2 linked regions of the Posidoniimonas corsicana genome follow. The protein of the gene in region 2 binds, or shares a complex with, the protein of the main gene of each other region. Links are inferred from orthologs where the notes say so. Each region holds a gene or a part of one and is shown on either strand. Other genes may lie near its edges.

The links. The genes of interacting proteins can lie anywhere in the genome.
Region 1: the proteins of fliM (region 2) and fliG are in contact, whole or in part, in a crystal structure (PDB 4QRM), measured with the Thermotoga maritima proteins. The link is inferred for Posidoniimonas corsicana from one-to-one orthologs. Residues at the interface, in WP_004081085.1 of Thermotoga maritima: Tyr124, Leu127, Asp128, Ile130, Met131, Gly132, Gly133, Pro134, Glu136, Pro139, Arg141, Thr144, Glu145, Ile146, Glu147, Ser149, Ile150, Lys153; in WP_004082903.1 of Thermotoga maritima: Phe122, Ser125, Glu126, His127, Pro128, Gln129, Thr130, Val133, Glu157, Arg161, Leu164, Leu165, Arg167, Ser169, Glu171, Val172, Glu175, Ile176, Asn179, Lys182.

The regions. Positions count from the first base shown.
Region 1 is NZ_SIHJ01000001.1:3,880,110-3,887,501, reverse strand. The notes cover bases 2,560-5,365. They hold fliG (flagellar motor switch protein FliG), read right to left. Parts: upstream 4,555-5,365; coding sequence 3,565-4,554; downstream 2,560-3,564. Other genes in these bases: KOR34_RS14940 (chemotaxis protein CheX), read right to left, coding at 4,808-5,278; KOR34_RS14950 (hypothetical protein), read right to left, coding at 2,560-3,420. Outside these bases: KOR34_RS14960 (PQQ-dependent sugar dehydrogenase), read right to left, coding at 1-1,059; KOR34_RS14955 (Gfo/Idh/MocA family protein), read right to left, coding at 1,293-2,441; more of KOR34_RS14950, read right to left, coding at 2,542-2,559; KOR34_RS14935 (6-pyruvoyl trahydropterin synthase family protein), read right to left, coding at 5,479-5,970; KOR34_RS14930 (triphosphoribosyl-dephospho-CoA synthase), read right to left, coding at 5,988-6,872; KOR34_RS14925 (alpha/beta fold hydrolase), read right to left, coding at 6,869-7,392. UniProt on the Bacillus subtilis protein: One of the proteins that forms a switch complex that is proposed to be located at the base of the basal body.
Region 2 is NZ_SIHJ01000001.1:4,037,541-4,044,940, reverse strand. The notes cover bases 4,587-7,400. They hold fliM (flagellar motor switch protein FliM), read right to left. Parts: upstream 6,627-7,400; coding sequence 5,547-6,626; downstream 4,587-5,546. Other genes in these bases: KOR34_RS15540 (glutamate-5-semialdehyde dehydrogenase), read right to left, coding at 6,686-7,400; KOR34_RS15550 (carbon starvation CstA family protein), read left to right, coding at 4,587-5,550. In the rest of the region: KOR34_RS15570 (hypothetical protein), read left to right, coding at 1-169; KOR34_RS15565 (hypothetical protein), read left to right, coding at 269-1,057; KOR34_RS15560 (hypothetical protein), read left to right, coding at 1,103-1,912; KOR34_RS15555 (DUF1015 domain-containing protein), read right to left, coding at 2,122-3,489; more of KOR34_RS15550, read left to right, coding at 3,688-4,586. UniProt on the Bacillus subtilis protein: One of the proteins that forms a switch complex that is proposed to be located at the base of the basal body.

The DNA.
Region 1 (7,392 bases), 160 kb from region 2 along the record:
GAAGTAGCGGTTGTTGATCAGGTAGCCCCCGGTGACCGACTGGCCGCGGAGCGAGGTTTCGCCCGTGTAGCCAACCGAGGCCGCGTTGACGCCCGGGTGCAAGTAGTCGAAGAACGGGTCGATGTCGTTGGGTCCTTTCGGCCCGCCCACGCCGGAAACGGGCGTTGCGATGGTGCCTTCCCGCGCCGTCCAACCGTAGTCCTCAATCTCCGGCGACGCGATCTGCTCGGCTGAGAGGAAGTTGAGTTCCTCGACCTGGTTGAACCCGACCTCGGCGAAGAACAGGTTTCCCTGCTGGTCGAACGACGCCCGGTACGGGTTGCGGTGACCAAGCGAAACAACTTCAATCCCGTCGTGGGTGGCGTCGCTCGCGGAGCTCGCGAAATCGGCCTCGAGGTCGAACCGCAAGATCTTGCCGTAGGGCGAGTTCGGGTCCTCGATCAGCGCCGGGTTGAACTGCGTCTGGGCGGCTTGGGTCCCGCCGTCCCCGGTGGTGACGTAGAGCTGATGCGACGCGTCGCCCGGTTGGAAGCCCACCCAGTTGATGGTGTGGAAGTTGTTGGCCAGACGCGGGTAGTCGAGCAGCGTGCGGCTGAGCGTCGGCGCCCCGGCGCCCGAGTCGTGGAACTCGAGCAGGCGGTTCCGGTCGCCGCCGCCCGTGTTGCTGTTCATCGCGACGTAGAACAGCCCGTTATTCCCAAAGTCGGGATGGAACGCCAGCGTCGCGATGCCGCCGTCGGCGTTCACGGCGCCGTGCAGGTCGAGGTAGGTGCTGCTGGCGTTGGTTTGCGGATCGAACCGCAGGATCCGACCGACTTCCGAGTTGATGTTCGACGCCTCGGTGCGCTCGACGATGTAGAGCGTGTTGTTGTCGTTCGGCGCCTGGGTCACGTAGGTCGGCTGCGTGAAGTCGCCCGGGTCATTGAACGCGCCCGGGATCTCGACGCCGCCGATCCTCTCAATCAGGTACTCGTGACCACCAATTGACACCGTCTGTGCCGACGCGCCAGCGAGCGTCACCAGCGACAACAACGACAGATACCCAAAGCGCAGTACCATCTCGACCACCTGCAAGAGTGCTTGAACAGAGCGCGTAGAATCTTCCAACGAGCGGTCGAACCTCGCAGAGAAACGGGTCTACGGCGCAGGCGGAGTCGTTTAAGACAAGGCGACCAACTTCACCCAGGGGACCAGGCCTGAGCTGCTTCGAGTATAGCGGCCGACTGTTAAGACTGCTTTAAGATGGCGTTCACACGCAACCGGCCCGCGTACTCGGCGGACCGCTGCTGGCGCTAATAATCGACGTCTACCCACTGCTTCTTGTCGTTGCTTGCCAGCACGGCGTCGCAGATGGCGATCTCGTTGTGGCCGTCAACGAAGGTGGCGAAGTCGCCGCCGGGGCGATTCCCCGCAATGAACCCGTAGACGTTGCGGAACAGGTTCTTGGGCGCGTCGGGGTACGCCTCGTTGTGGCCGCCGGGGTAGTGGGCGTACTCCTGGGCGGCGGCGTGCATCAGGCTGGCGTCCTTCATCATCACCTGGTTCGCCTGGCCGCGGCGGCCGATCCACAGCTCGTTCGGGCGTTCCTGGTCCCACGCCAATGCGCACTTGGCGCCGTCGATCTCGTAGAACAACCGGTTCTTCCGACCGGCGGCGCACTGGTTGACGGTCATCACCCCGTGCGCGCCGGAGTCGAACTCCACCAGGATCGAGCCGTAGTCCTCCGTGTCGATCGCCACGTCCTCCAGATCCTCGGGACGCAGCTCTTGGCCGCTGTAGGTAGCGACCTCCTTCTTCGGCTTCTTGCGCGTGGGGTGGATGGTCTGCAGGTCGGCCATGACGCGGACGATCTTCAGCCCCGTGACAAACTGCACGATGTCGCACAGGTGCGACCCGATGTCCGCCACCGCCCGCGACTTGCCCGACATCTCGGGCACCAGCCGCCAGTTCCAGTCGGTCTCTTCCAGGAGCCAGTCCTGCAGGTAGCTGCCCTGCACGGCGAGCACCCGCCCGACGTCGTCGCCCGCACACATCGCCCGGGCCTGCTGCACCAGCGGGTTGTAGCGGTAGTTGAAGTTGATCGCGTTGACCACGCCCGCCTCCTTGGCGAGCTTGACCAGCTCGCGGGACTCGGCCGAGTCCATCGCCAGGGGCTTCTCGCTGACGACGTGCTTGCCCGCCGCCATGATCTCCTTGTTCACCTGGAAGTGGAGGTGGTTGGGCGTGCAGTTGTGCACAACCTGCACATCGGGGTCGGCCAGCAGGTCGTGGTAGTCGCCGTACCCCTTCGGGATGCTGAGCTCCTTGGCCTTGGCGTTGGCGAGGTCGTCGCCCCGCTCGGCGACCGCGATCACCTCAACAAACCCGAGCCTCCGCAGCGCCTCGATGTGCGCGGGGCCGATGAATCCAGTGCCAATGACGCCTGCCTTGATCGTTTCCATAGCTCAGCCGCTGTCCTCCGGGGATGGTGCAATCCCCGCATTGTAGCGGCCGATCGGTTGCAAACGCCAGCAGGTTCTTCGACAGCGGCGGTGACGCGTACTACAGCCCGCTGGCGCGAGAGAGCGCCCACGTCTGGTTACCGGTGGGCAGCGTGACCGTCACCGCGCCGCTCGGCTGCGTGAGGTCGGCAAGGGTCGTCACGAACCGGACCGAGGGGTTGCCCTCCATCGACCACGAAGCCCGCTGGGTCTTATTGTCGATCCGCCCAACGAGGTTCTGAGTGGTGCCTGTGAGGTGGTCGAAGTAGACCCCGCGCAGCTCGCCGTCTCGCGCGGCCGACAGCTGCACCATCTGTGTCGGCGCGGCGGCCGCAGACGGGCTCAGGTGGTACACCCCCAGGCTCAACCACTCGGGGGCGGGCGAGGCCGCATCGCTGTCGGCGGGGGCAGGCTGGTTAGGGGCCGGCGCTGACTCGTAAACCACCGTCGTATTGGTGGTCGACGTTGCTGGGTACGCCCCGTAGGCGAGCCAACCGGTCACCGCCGCGGCCGACGCAATCACCGCCGCGTCGGCGTGGGGGTGGGTATGATGCCACGCGTGAGGGTGATCGGCGTACCACGCGGGCGTGAACGGTTGCGGGCCCGTGTGGTGGTGGTGCGCCGCCGATTGGACGCCATTCGCGACCGGGCGGTTGCGGTCCGTCGGCTGGCGGGACGAGAGAAACTGTTGCAGCTCGGCAGGCGAGCGCCCGCTCGGCTGCGCGGCATGGCCGCCCGCCGCCGCTGGTCGGGCGCTGCGGGGGGTGGGCGCCGCGGCGTTGGACCTGACGCCGGGTGGGGCCGGGCCGCCGCCACGCGAGAAGCCGGCGGCGGGGCGGGCGCCGGCGCCCCCTCTGGGGCCGCGGGCTTCGGCGATCTCCGAGACCGGCAGCAACCAAACGATAGCGAGCAACACACAGGCGCGGACTGGCGTCAGCATAGGGGCGTAGACCTTCTGTAGAGCCGAGAAGAGGCGGGCGGACGAGCGGCGGCCTGATCGGCGCCGCCACAAGGCGCCCGCACAAGCCTAGCTCACAAAACGCGTGTCCGCCGCGTCGGTCTACACCGGCCCCCGGCTGGGGGCCTACTGCACCATCATTTCTTCTTCTTCGCTGGAGTTGATCTCGATCTCGCCCGAGTCCTCCATGGTGCGGACCAGGTCGACGATCTCCTGCTGCTGGGCCTCGACCGCCGAGAGCTTCACGGCGCCCAGGTACTCCATCTCCTCCCGCAGCATGTCGGCCGCCCGCTGCGACATGTTTCCCAGCACCTTGTCCTTGAGCTCCGCGCTGGCGCCCTTGAGCGCCAGGGCCCACTGCGAGGCCTCGACCGACTTGAGGACCTTCTGAATGTCGCGATCGCTGAATTTGGCAATATCGTCAAAGACAAACATCAGCCGGCGGATTTCTTCGACCAGCTGCGGGTCGTCAGTCGCCAGGTTCTCGAGCAGCGTCCGTTCGGTCGAACGGTCGGACACGTTCAGCATCGCCGCCACCGACTCGACCCCGCCCGCCCGCTCAAAGCTCTGGCTCATCACGCTGCTCATCCGACGCTCCAGACCGCGCTCGACCTCCCGGATGATCTCCGGGTTGGTCTGGCCCATGCCGGCCACGCGACGCACCACCGCCAGCTGCTTCTCCTGAGGCAGCCCCGCCAGGATCTCGGCGCCGAAGGTTGCCGGCAAGTGCGACAAGATCAGCGCGATGGTCTGCGGGTGCTCGTCGACCACGTACGTCAGGATGTTCTGGCTGTCGACGTTCCGAAGGAAGCCGAAGGGCAGGGCCTCGATCGACTGGCGGATGTTGTCTAGCGTTTCGCTCGCGTCGGAGCCGAGCGCCTTGCGGACCAGGTTGCGCGCCAGGTCGAGCCCGCCGGCGCCGCTGCCCGTGTTGGGGTTCGCGTCGGCGAACGACCGGATCACCGCCAGCTGCTCGTCGGCGGGGATCCGCTTGGTGCGGGCGATTTCGATCGAGACCTGCTCCACCATCTGCGGCTCCAGACGGCTCAGCAGGTCGGCGGCCTCGTCTTCGGGGAGGCTCATCAGCAGCACCGCGGCGTTGTGGATGTCAGACACGGCGAAGCCCTTCGCGTACGGCAATGACAAGCATCACGCGGCGCGCAGAGCCCGCGCCGCGCTTCTAGGTATCGGCGCGAGAGGGGACCCGCTTTGAGAGGAAGTAGCGATTGGGCCGACTTTGAGGGGCGGCGGTGCTAGCGACGCTTGCTGGCGCCGCACCGCCTTCAATCGCACAAAGCGGACAAGCCGCGGGGCGATCGTCGATCGCCCCGCGGCTTGTTAGTAGCTGGTCCGATTCGGCAGACGCCGTTTAGGCGATCGCCTTGGAAGGCTCGAAGCCCACCTCGAGCAGCAGCGGCCCAAAGTCGGTCTCGAAGCTGACGCTTACCGGCGGGGACGACGACGGGAAACGCACCTCGTGGCCGACGCCGGTGACCACGTTCGGCAGGCTCACCGAGAGCTCGTACTGCTCGAGCTCGACCTTGGCCTGGCCCGCGATCATGTTGGCCAGTTCGCCAACGGCGTCGATCACGTCGTCGTTGACTTCCTTGATATCGTCCATCAGCAGCACCGAGGCGGCCTTCATCGCCACCTCCTCGGAGAGGTTGATCACCACGGTCCCAACGGCGTTGCCCGACAGGCCGATGATGCCGCTAATCGGGTACTTCCGCGTCTTCGGATCGCCCAGTCCCAGGTCGCCGCGGTGGGCGTCGGCGTTCAGCATGGTGCTGAACGTGTTCGAGACGGCTTTCAGGAACGGGTTGATGTGTTCGGCTTGCATGGTGCGTCTGCTGACTCAGGTAGGGGCCCGGAGGCCGGCTGGTCGCCAAGGCCCCATGTTGACGGTTTCGTGTACCGCAACCCTAGGTTGGCCGCCCGACGCGGCAATCCTCACCCGCCGGATTACGGGCGTCCGAGGATCAACCGGGTGGGGTTGTAGCAGATGCACTCGATGAGCAGGTTGGCCGGCGATGAATGCGGCTAATCCTTTGTCCACCGCCACACGCCCTGCTGCCCGTTGCATTCGTCGACCGCGATCACGCAGGACTCAATCGCGCCGGCGCCGCGTCGCTGCAACTCCTCGAGCAGGCGTTGGCCTAGGCCCCGCGCCAGCAGCTCGGCGGTCGTGTTCTCCACATCCAGCAGCACGCAATCGCCCGCGGGGAACACCCAGCGGCGTTCCTCGAACGTGGCGGTCACCTCCCGACCGTCTGATTCGACCTGGATTGTCGGGTGCCGTGTGGGGAGCAGCACGTGGTGGTCCAGCTCCTGCGTCAGGGCCGCCAGCGTGTCGCGCACCAGGATGAAGTCGACCACATACTGGTGATCGCCGAGCGGGCCACGCAGTTCGGCAGACACCGCGTAGTTGTGGCCGTGCAGCCGCTCGCAGATGTTGTCGCCGAACGTGATGAAGTGCGCCGCGGAGAACACAAAGTGCTCCTTGGCGACCTGAACCTGGAATTGTTCGGGCATATCGATGGGGGGCGGGGCTAAGTAGGGTCGCCGTAGAACCGGATGGGCCAGCATAACCGATCCTGGGTCAGCAGGCAGAACAACGCCGCGCCAATCAGGTCGGCCGTGGTCCCCGGGTTGCGCCGGTGGCCGTCCGCGCGGAGCCAGAAGTCCAGGTCCGCCAATGCCTGGCCGTAGGATTCGGACCCTGCGTCGCGCGCCGCGAGCACCCGCGCCGCACGGGCGGCAGACTCCTGCGCAACTTTGGAGCCGCACTTCCGTTCGATCAGGCTGTCCGGGCAAGCGGCCATCTGGTGGACGTGCGCGTCGACAATGGCGTTGGCCATTGGGCGGCCGGAAGCCGCCAGCCGTTCGATGTGAGCGGCGATGGCTCGCACCTCTTGGAACCCGTTGTCGTACTGCCGGGCTACCAGGTCCCGCTCGGCGGCCAGGGACATTGCGTGATGAAGCGTCACCTTTGGCTGCTGGCTGACGTCGGCCTCGGACGTTTCGCCCAGACCGGAGGGCGCCGCGAGCCGGATCGATTCAAACGCAAGCTGCGCGTCCTCGACGCTGGTGGCCGCGACGACGACGCTGGCGTTCTCGAACAGCTCGCCCGGACACGACGCCGCTTTGGCCAGCGGCGCCAGCAGCAGGATGGTCCCCAGGTGCGTGTTGATACCGGCCGCCGACCGCATCGCCTGCACGGCCTCAAGGGCCAACCGTCCTACGCTTTGGTCTGTTGCGCACTCAAATACCGGTCCGATCGCTGCCGCGCTGGTGACAAAGTCGGCATAGGTCATGTCGCCGAAATCGGCGCCGCGGTAGACGTTGCCCGGCTTTGCGGCGGTCGCCTCCCACAGGCACGCCAGCGTGACGTAGCCTGCGGCGCCCAGCGGCCGGCGATGACCCGAGTCGCTCACGTGGTCTCCGCCCTGGCGGCCGGGTGCGCGGCCAGGAAGCGGGTGAGAATCTGCCCGGCTTCGTGCGGTGCGTCCTCCACCACCCAGTGGCCCACGTCCTCCAGCCGGTGCGCCTCGGCCTGCGGCCAGGACTTGAGGAAGCGATCGAGGCACCACGGCACGAAGCACCAGTCCTGCATGCCCCAGATCAGACAGATCGGCATCTGAGCGAGCGCTGGCAGCCCCTGCTCAATGCTGGTTAGGGTCGACCAAGTGGGGTGAGAGGCGTCCTTCGGGATGTCTTTGACGAAGTCGTACACCGCGCGGCGGCGGGCCCAGGTGTCGTGCGGCGCGAGGTACGCGGCGCCGACGCCGGGCGGCAGGTTCCGGCTGCGGGAGAGCGTCATCCGCAACGCCGCCCGCGAGAACGCGTTGAGGCCCTGCAGCCCCAGCCGACCCAACAGCGGCGTGCGGCAGACATCGATCCGCAGCGGGATGCGGTCCGGCGGGAAGGCGCCGGTGTTGTACAGCACAATCCGGT
Region 2 (7,400 bases):
GACGTTCTTCCTCGTCGGTTGCTGGCTGGTGTGGCACGTTGTCTCGCGGCGTTTGGCCATCGCGCTCGCGCGGCGGCTGCGGAGAAACCGGCCGGGCCGTGGGCTGCTCACAATGCCGGCAACGCCCACCAGCGGGGCCCCTGAACCGCCGGTGGCGGGAGGATCCTAGACCGCCATGGGCAGGCTTGCCAAACGATTCATCCGCCCGATTCCGCTCCCGCAGGCCCCGCCTGCCTTAGAGGATGAAGGTGAGCCAGGACCACCCGGCATGCCGGCGCGGCTGGCGTTCTACGCGGACACGCGGCAGGGGCCGTGGACCTACCTAGCCTGCTACCTCGCGCTGGGCGGTGGCGTCTACACAATCCTAGCGGGCGGGTCGGCAGTCGTTTGGCGGACGACCTTGCACGCATGGAACGGTTCTGAGTGGCAGTGGTTGATCGAGCAGGTGTTGATGCAGACCGCCGCGCTGGCGTTTGGCGCCATCCTGGCGGCGGTGGGCGTGGGCCTAGTCTCTCTGGTGGTCCTGTTCTGCCTGTGGAGCGTCGTCCGGTTCTCGCGGTGGCGGATCAACTGGGAGATCCTCGGCTGCTTCGCCGGGGCGTTGGTCGCGCTCGTGCTCAACCTGCCAACTGAGTGGATCGTGTTTCGCGACAGCGACCCCGCTACGATTGCTTGGGCCCTCTGTGGCGGGCTGCTGCTGGCTACCTTCTGTCTGCAGGTGGCGGGCGCCTACGCGGGGATTTCTAACCAGCGCGATGCCGACCGTAGGTTGCAACGCCGGGCGTCGGCGGGGACGGGGTTGTCGTTCTCGGTCGGGCAGCTGCTCGTGCTGACGGCGGTGGTGAGCGTGCCGCTGGGGCTATTGCGGGCAGTCGGGCTGCTGAGCGGCGGCCTGCTCGCGCTGATGGGCGTGTGGGTGGTGTGGCAGGCAATCAGCCAGTACCCGGCGCGAGGGATCGCCCGGTGGCGGCACAACGTGCGGGCCAAGCACTTTCACGATACGCTAGACCGGATGGCGGCCGCGCGTCGGGACGCCGCCGCAGCGCCGGCCGAGTGACGCCCGCGCCGCTTGCCTGTTTCACGTGAAACCAGCAACCGTCAGATGAGCTACGAGCAGCCCCGTCCCTCGATTCGACGCCTTGCGCTGCTGGAGCGGCGGCCGCGCCGGCTGCAGGACGTGAACTGGCGGGAGATCCACTCGGCGATCGCGTTCGCGGGCGCCGCGTACGTGCCGGTCGCCGTGGCGGCCCGGCTGTGGGGCGGGCGGTTCGGGCGGACGCCGCTGGGCTGGCTCGACCCGCAGACCGCGTGGGGCGAGGCGCTGGCCGTGGTTGGCCTGGCGGGGCTGGGCTACTTCTGGTTCCTGATCGTCGGCGCGCTGGTGCTGGCCGCCGTGGCGGCGGTGTTCGCGCTGTCCGGCACGCCGGTGCGGCAGGACTGGCTGGCCGGGTTCATCGCCGGCGGCGCCGCGGTGACCGGCGTGCTGCCGATCTGCGGCGGGGTCGTGGCTGAGCCGGCAGACTTCTTCTGGGGGCCGGTGGCCGCGGTGATGATCATCCAGCCGGCGGCCACGTACGTCGCGACCCGCGAGCTGAAGAGCTACGTCCGGGGCGCGTTCTGGTCCGCCGACTCGCAGATCATCGCCTCGCGGCGGTCGATGAACCTGCAGATCAGCCTGGCGGCCATGTTCGGCGTCACGGCGGTGGCCAGCTTCGTGATGGGGCTGCTGCGGCTCAGCGGGCTGCTCGACGTGCCCGCGGCACGGCTGTTGCTAGGCGGGCTGTTGGCGGAGGTGCTGCTGCTCCCGCTGAGCGTGTGGGCTTCGCACAGGCTGCTGGAGCGGCGGTTCCCGATGCCGGCGGCGAGGGCCGAGCGCAGCGTGGAGGAGGAACCGGCCTCGCCGTTCGACTGAGCCACCGCCCTTGGGGCGACACTTAGGCGTGCTGCTTCCGCAGGGGAGGCTGGGGGCTGGCAGCCGGAAGGCTAGACTCAAGCGGCGAGGTGCCAGCGCAGCGTGGCCCGACTACCGCTTGCCTGTTTCACGTGAAACACCCAGCACGCGCGCACGGAGTTTCCTGCGTGAGCGTTTCACGTGAAACAGTCGCCCGGCGGGGCGCCCGGCTATTCCAGCGGGTTGAACACCAGGCCGCTGAGCACCTTGGGGTAGAAGTAGGTGCTCTTGGCGGGCATCCGTTCGCCGTGGTTGCTGATCAGGCGGATGTGCTCCAGGGTGGCAGGCATGACGATGGCCGCCAGGTTGAAGGCCCCGCCGGTGCCGACCTGGCCGGTCAGGTCGCGGCCGGTGTCGTCGCCCTTGGAGAGGCCGTCGATGACCTCCTCGATGGAGCGGACGTACTTGGGCGCGGCCGAGCTGGGGGCGTCCAGCAGGTTCTCGACGATCAGCCGGTGCAGCAGGCTGACGCCCAGCCCCTGCCAGTCGGCGCTATGCTCCGACGCGATCTGGGCCATCCGCTCACGGCCCTTCTCGGTCACGCGGACCATGGTCCACTGCTGGTCCTTGGCGGTGTAGAGGGCCAGCGTGCCCTGCTCCTGCTCGGCGTCGATCATGCCCCAGACGGCCGCCGCCTCCTCGGGGCCGCTGCCGCCGAATTCGTGGTCGAACGAGTCGCCCAGCTTCTCGACGAGCTCCACGGAGTCCATCTCGGGCATGTTGCGGAACAGGCGGTGGGTCGGCAGCACGAGCATGCCGGGGTCGCTCATCGACACGCACATCATCAGCACGTAGTTGGCCGGGTGGTCGTCCGGCAGGGCCGCGCCGCCGTTCTCCGCGGCGTAGGCCTGGGCGACCTCGTCGCGGTAGTTGCAGGCGGTCTCGTAGCGGTGGTGGCCGTCGGCGATGTAGGTCGGCTTGCCGCCCATCACACCCTGCAGTTGGGAGATGACCGCCACGTCCGTGACCGGCCAGATCCGGTTGACCACGCCCAGGTGGTCGGTCGCCTCGAGCGGGGTGGCCGTGGCGATCGCGCCCTCCAGGATCTGCTGGGCCGCGTTCTCCTCATCGGGGAACAGGCCGAAGATCTGGCTCATGTTGGTCTTGCAGGCCTTCCACAGCTTGAGCCGGTCGGCCTTGGCGCCGCCGTGGGTCTCCTCGTGGGGGTGGATGTCCCCCTCGCCGAACCGCTCCAGCCGCACACGGCACATGAAGCCCCGGCGGGTGTACTCGATGCCCCCCTCCTCGTACGTCTGGTGGTAGACGTACACGGCCGGGTCGCCCTCAGTGAACAGCACCTGGTCCCGCTGCCAGTCCTTCAGCAGCTTGGCCGCCCGCGTGTAGCGGTTGTTGGCGTCGTCGTCGGTGTCCTCGTCCTTGTTCAGGATCAGCCGCACGCAGTTGTTGGGGTGCTTGTCGTACAGCTCCTGCTGCAGCTCGGGGCCGATGACGTCGTACGGCGGGGCGACCACGTTCGATAGGCCGCCTACGTGGCCAAGGTCATAGCGGACGCCGCGGAAGGCTTCGATCTGGGGCATGGTGTCGGGGCGGGAAGGAGGGAACGCGTGAGGGGGTACCGAGCAAGCAGGGCAGTTTAATGCACGCCCCCAGCCGCTGGAACCCGGCCGCCGGGTGGGCGCCGGGCCGCCGAGGCCCGGCGCCACGTGGCGCCGGGCGGGGCGCCCGCACTACACTGAGGGGAGTCCCTTCTCCTCGGCCCGAGAGCGCCCTTCCGCATGTTCACGCTGGCTGTCGCTGCTGCGTCCTTCTTCGCGTTTATTGCCGCCTATCACACCTACGGCCGCTGGATCGGGCAGAGGGTGTTCCGCCTGGACGCCAAGGCGGTGGCGCCCAGCCATGCGCTGCGGGACGACGTCGATTTTGTCCCTACCCGCCGGGGCGTGATCTTCGGCCACCACTTCACCAGCATCGCGGGGACCGGGCCGATCGTGGGGCCGGCGATCGCCGTGTTCTGGGGCTGGCTGCCGGCGCTGCTGTGGGTGGTGCTGGGGTCGATCTTCGTCGGCGCCGTGCACGACTTTGGCTCGCTGGTGCTGAGCCTCCGCAACCGGGGCCAGACGATTGGCGAGGTCGCCGGCCGGCTGATCTCGCCGCGTGCGAAGCTGCTGTTCCTCTTAGTGTTGTTCTTCGCGCTGATGGTCGTGCTGGCGATCTTCGGGCTGGTGATCGCGCTGATCTTCGACTACTACCCCGAGTCGGTGCTGAGCGTCTGGACCGCGATGCCGCTGGCGGTGGTGGTTGGCCTGTTGGTGTACCGGCGGGGCGTGGGGCTGCTGTGGCCGTCGATCGCCGCGCTGGCGATCCTTTACGGCACGGTGGCGATTGGCGCCTACGCGCCCGAGCTGGGGCTCAGCTTCAAGCTGCCGGCCGTTGAGGCCCTGGGAGCCTACGGCAAGCCAGTGATCATCTGGACGGCGTTGCTGCTGGCCTACTGCTTCCTGGCGAGTGTGCTCCCGGTGTGGCTGCTGCTGCAGCCGCGGGACTATATCAACAGCCACCAGCTCATGGTGGCGTTGGTGCTGCTGGTCGGCGGGTTGGCGGCCGCGGGCCTGACCGGCAAGGCGAGCCTGTCGGCCGCGCCGATGGTCGCCACCGAGATCCCCGACGACGCGCCGCCCATCTTCCCTTTCTTGTTCATCACCATCGCGTGCGGGGCGTGCAGCGGCTTCCACTGCCTGGTCGCGAGTGGGACCACCAGCAAGCAGATCGACACCGAGCCCGACGCGCGGATGGTAGGCTACGGCGGCATGCTGCTGGAGGGGGCGCTGGCCGTGGTGGTGATCCTGGCCTGCTGCGCCGGGCTCGGTATGGGCGTCACGACGCCCGAGGGGGAAACCCTCACCGGCGCCGCGGCCTGGCGTCACAGCTACGATGCGCGGATCACGCCGGTGCTCGACGAGCAGGGTGAGCCGGTCGTTCAGAACGGGAAGGCGCTCACAAAGGGGGGCTGGGGCAACCACAAGCTGCGGCAGATGGTGGGCGGGTTCGTGGAAGGCGGCGCCAATTTCGTCAGCACACTGGGAGTCCCCAAGCGGATGAGCGTGGCGATCATCGCCGTGCTGGTGGCCTGCTTCGCCGCCACCACGCTGGACACCGCCACACGGCTGCAGCGATACGTGATCCAGGAGTTGGGGCAGACGCTGTACGTGGCGCCGCTGACCAACAAGTACGTCGCGACCGGCGTTGCGGTGGTGACCGGCGGCGCGGTCGCGCTGACCGACGGCGGCGCCGGACCGGGCTCTGGGGGGCTGATCCTGTGGCCGTTGTTCGGCGCCACCAACCAGCTGCTCGCGGGCCTGGCGCTGCTGGTGATTGTGTTCTACCTGCTGCGGCGGGGCCTGCCGGTGTGGTTCGCGGCCGCGCCGATGATGCTGATGCTCGTGGTCCCGGGCCTGGCGATGGTGGAGAACATCACCACCGACTTCTACCCGAACGGCAAGCGGCTGCTGCTCGGCTTCGGCGTGGTGATCCTCTTGCTGCAGGCGTGGATGGTGGTCGAGGCGCTGCTGGTGCTGCCCCGCGCGCGGGGCGTGCTGGAGGACGCCGCGGCGGACGCCCCCCGCGTTGCGGGCGGTTAGGCCGCGCCCTCCTCGGGCGGCTTGCTGGCGTGCTGCTGGGCGTCGCGTCGGGGGTCGGCCGCGGCGCCGACGACCTGGATCGCCTTGCGTCCCTTGAACGCGCCGGCCGTGGCCTCGAACTTCCGGCGGCCCTCGACCAGCACGCTGAGCGGCTCGCGCACGTCCTTCTCGGTGGCGATGATGTCCCCCACCCGCAGCCCGATAAAGTCGGCCGTGCTGATGTTGGTGTCCGCCAGCTCGACGACCACCTCCACCGCGGCCGACTGCACCTGCAGCCCCAGGTTGTTGATCGCCTCGGGCGTGGCGGGCTTGCTGGAGTAGGTCACCCAGCTGTTGGCGCTGAGCTCCTGACCGATCCGCTCGATCGAGTTGAACGGGATGCACAGGTTGACCATGCCGCGGATCTCGCCGAGCGTTAGCTCGAAGCTGATCAGCACCACCACCTCGTTCGGCGGGACGATCTGCACCAGCTGCGGGTTGCTCTCTACGCGCTCGACGCTCAGGTCCAGCTCGATCACGTTCTCCCACGCCTGCTTCATCTCGTTGAGGAACAGGCTGGTGATGCGTCCCACCAGCAGCAGCTCGATCTCGGTGAGCGGGCGCCGGGCGGGGGGCGAGGAGTCGCTGCCGCCGCCCAGCAGGCGGTCGATGATCGGGAACAGCAGCGACGGGTTGATGTCCAGGATCAGCTGCCCCTCGAGCGGCGCGGCGTTGATCAGGTTGAAGCAGGTCGGGTTCTCCAGGCTGAAGATGAACTCGCTGTACGTCAGCTGGTCGACGCTCGTGAGCTTCACCTCGACGATGGTCCGCAGCAACGCCGAGAGCGCGGCGCCGTAGTTGCGCCCGAAGCCCTCGTGCATCGTCTGCAGCGCCCGCATCTGGTCCTTGCCGACGCGTTCCGGGCGCTTGAAGTCGTAGGGGGTGACCTTCTCGCGGGCGCGCTGGGGCGACGCCGGCATGCCGGCGAACGACGGCGCGGCCTTGGGCGCGGTGAGCGTCGGCGCGGGCGCGGCGGGGTCGCCGTCCAGCGAGTTGAGCAGGTTTTCAACTTCCGCTTGGCTGAGCACGTCGCCCATTGTCGCGTCCTTGCGAGAACGAGTTCGTCCTGTCCGTCACGCCGGCCGCGGCCGACGCGTTACTTCCTTGTCTGCCCCTGGCCGTGCACGATGTACTTGTAGCTGGTCAGCTCGTCCACGCCGCAGGGGCCGCGGGCGTGAAACTTGTCGGTGCTGATGCCGATCTCGGCGCCCAGTCCGAACTCGCCGCCGTCGTTGAACCGGGTGCTGGCGTTGATCACCACCGCCGCGCTGTCGATCCGCTCGGCGAACTCCTCGGACGCCGCCAGGTCGGTCGTGACAATCGCTTCGGTGTGGCCGGAGCTGTACTTGTTGATGTGCTCGATCGCCTCGTCCAGCGAGCCGACCACCACGGCCGAGATGGTGGGGCCCAGAAACTCGGCGCCGAAGTCCTCGTCGGTCGCGGGCACGGCCGAGGGGGCGAGCTCGCACACCTTGGGGCAGCCGCGGACCTCGATCTCCTGCTGGTTGAGCGCCACCACCAGGCGGGGGACCGCCTCGGCGGCGATGTCGGCGTGGACCACCAGCGACTCGGCGGCGTTGCACACGCCCAGCCGGTGGCACTTGCTGTTCACCACGATCGCCTCGGCCGCGTCCAGGTCGGCGGCCGCGTCGACGTACACGTGGCAGTTGCCGTCGAAGTGCTTGATGACCGGCATGGTCGCCTCGGCCACGACGCGGCGGATCAGCCCCTCGCCGCCGCGCGGGATGGCCACGTCGATCAGCTCGGACTGCTTGAGGAAGTGCCCCACCGCCGCGCGGTCGGTGGTCGAG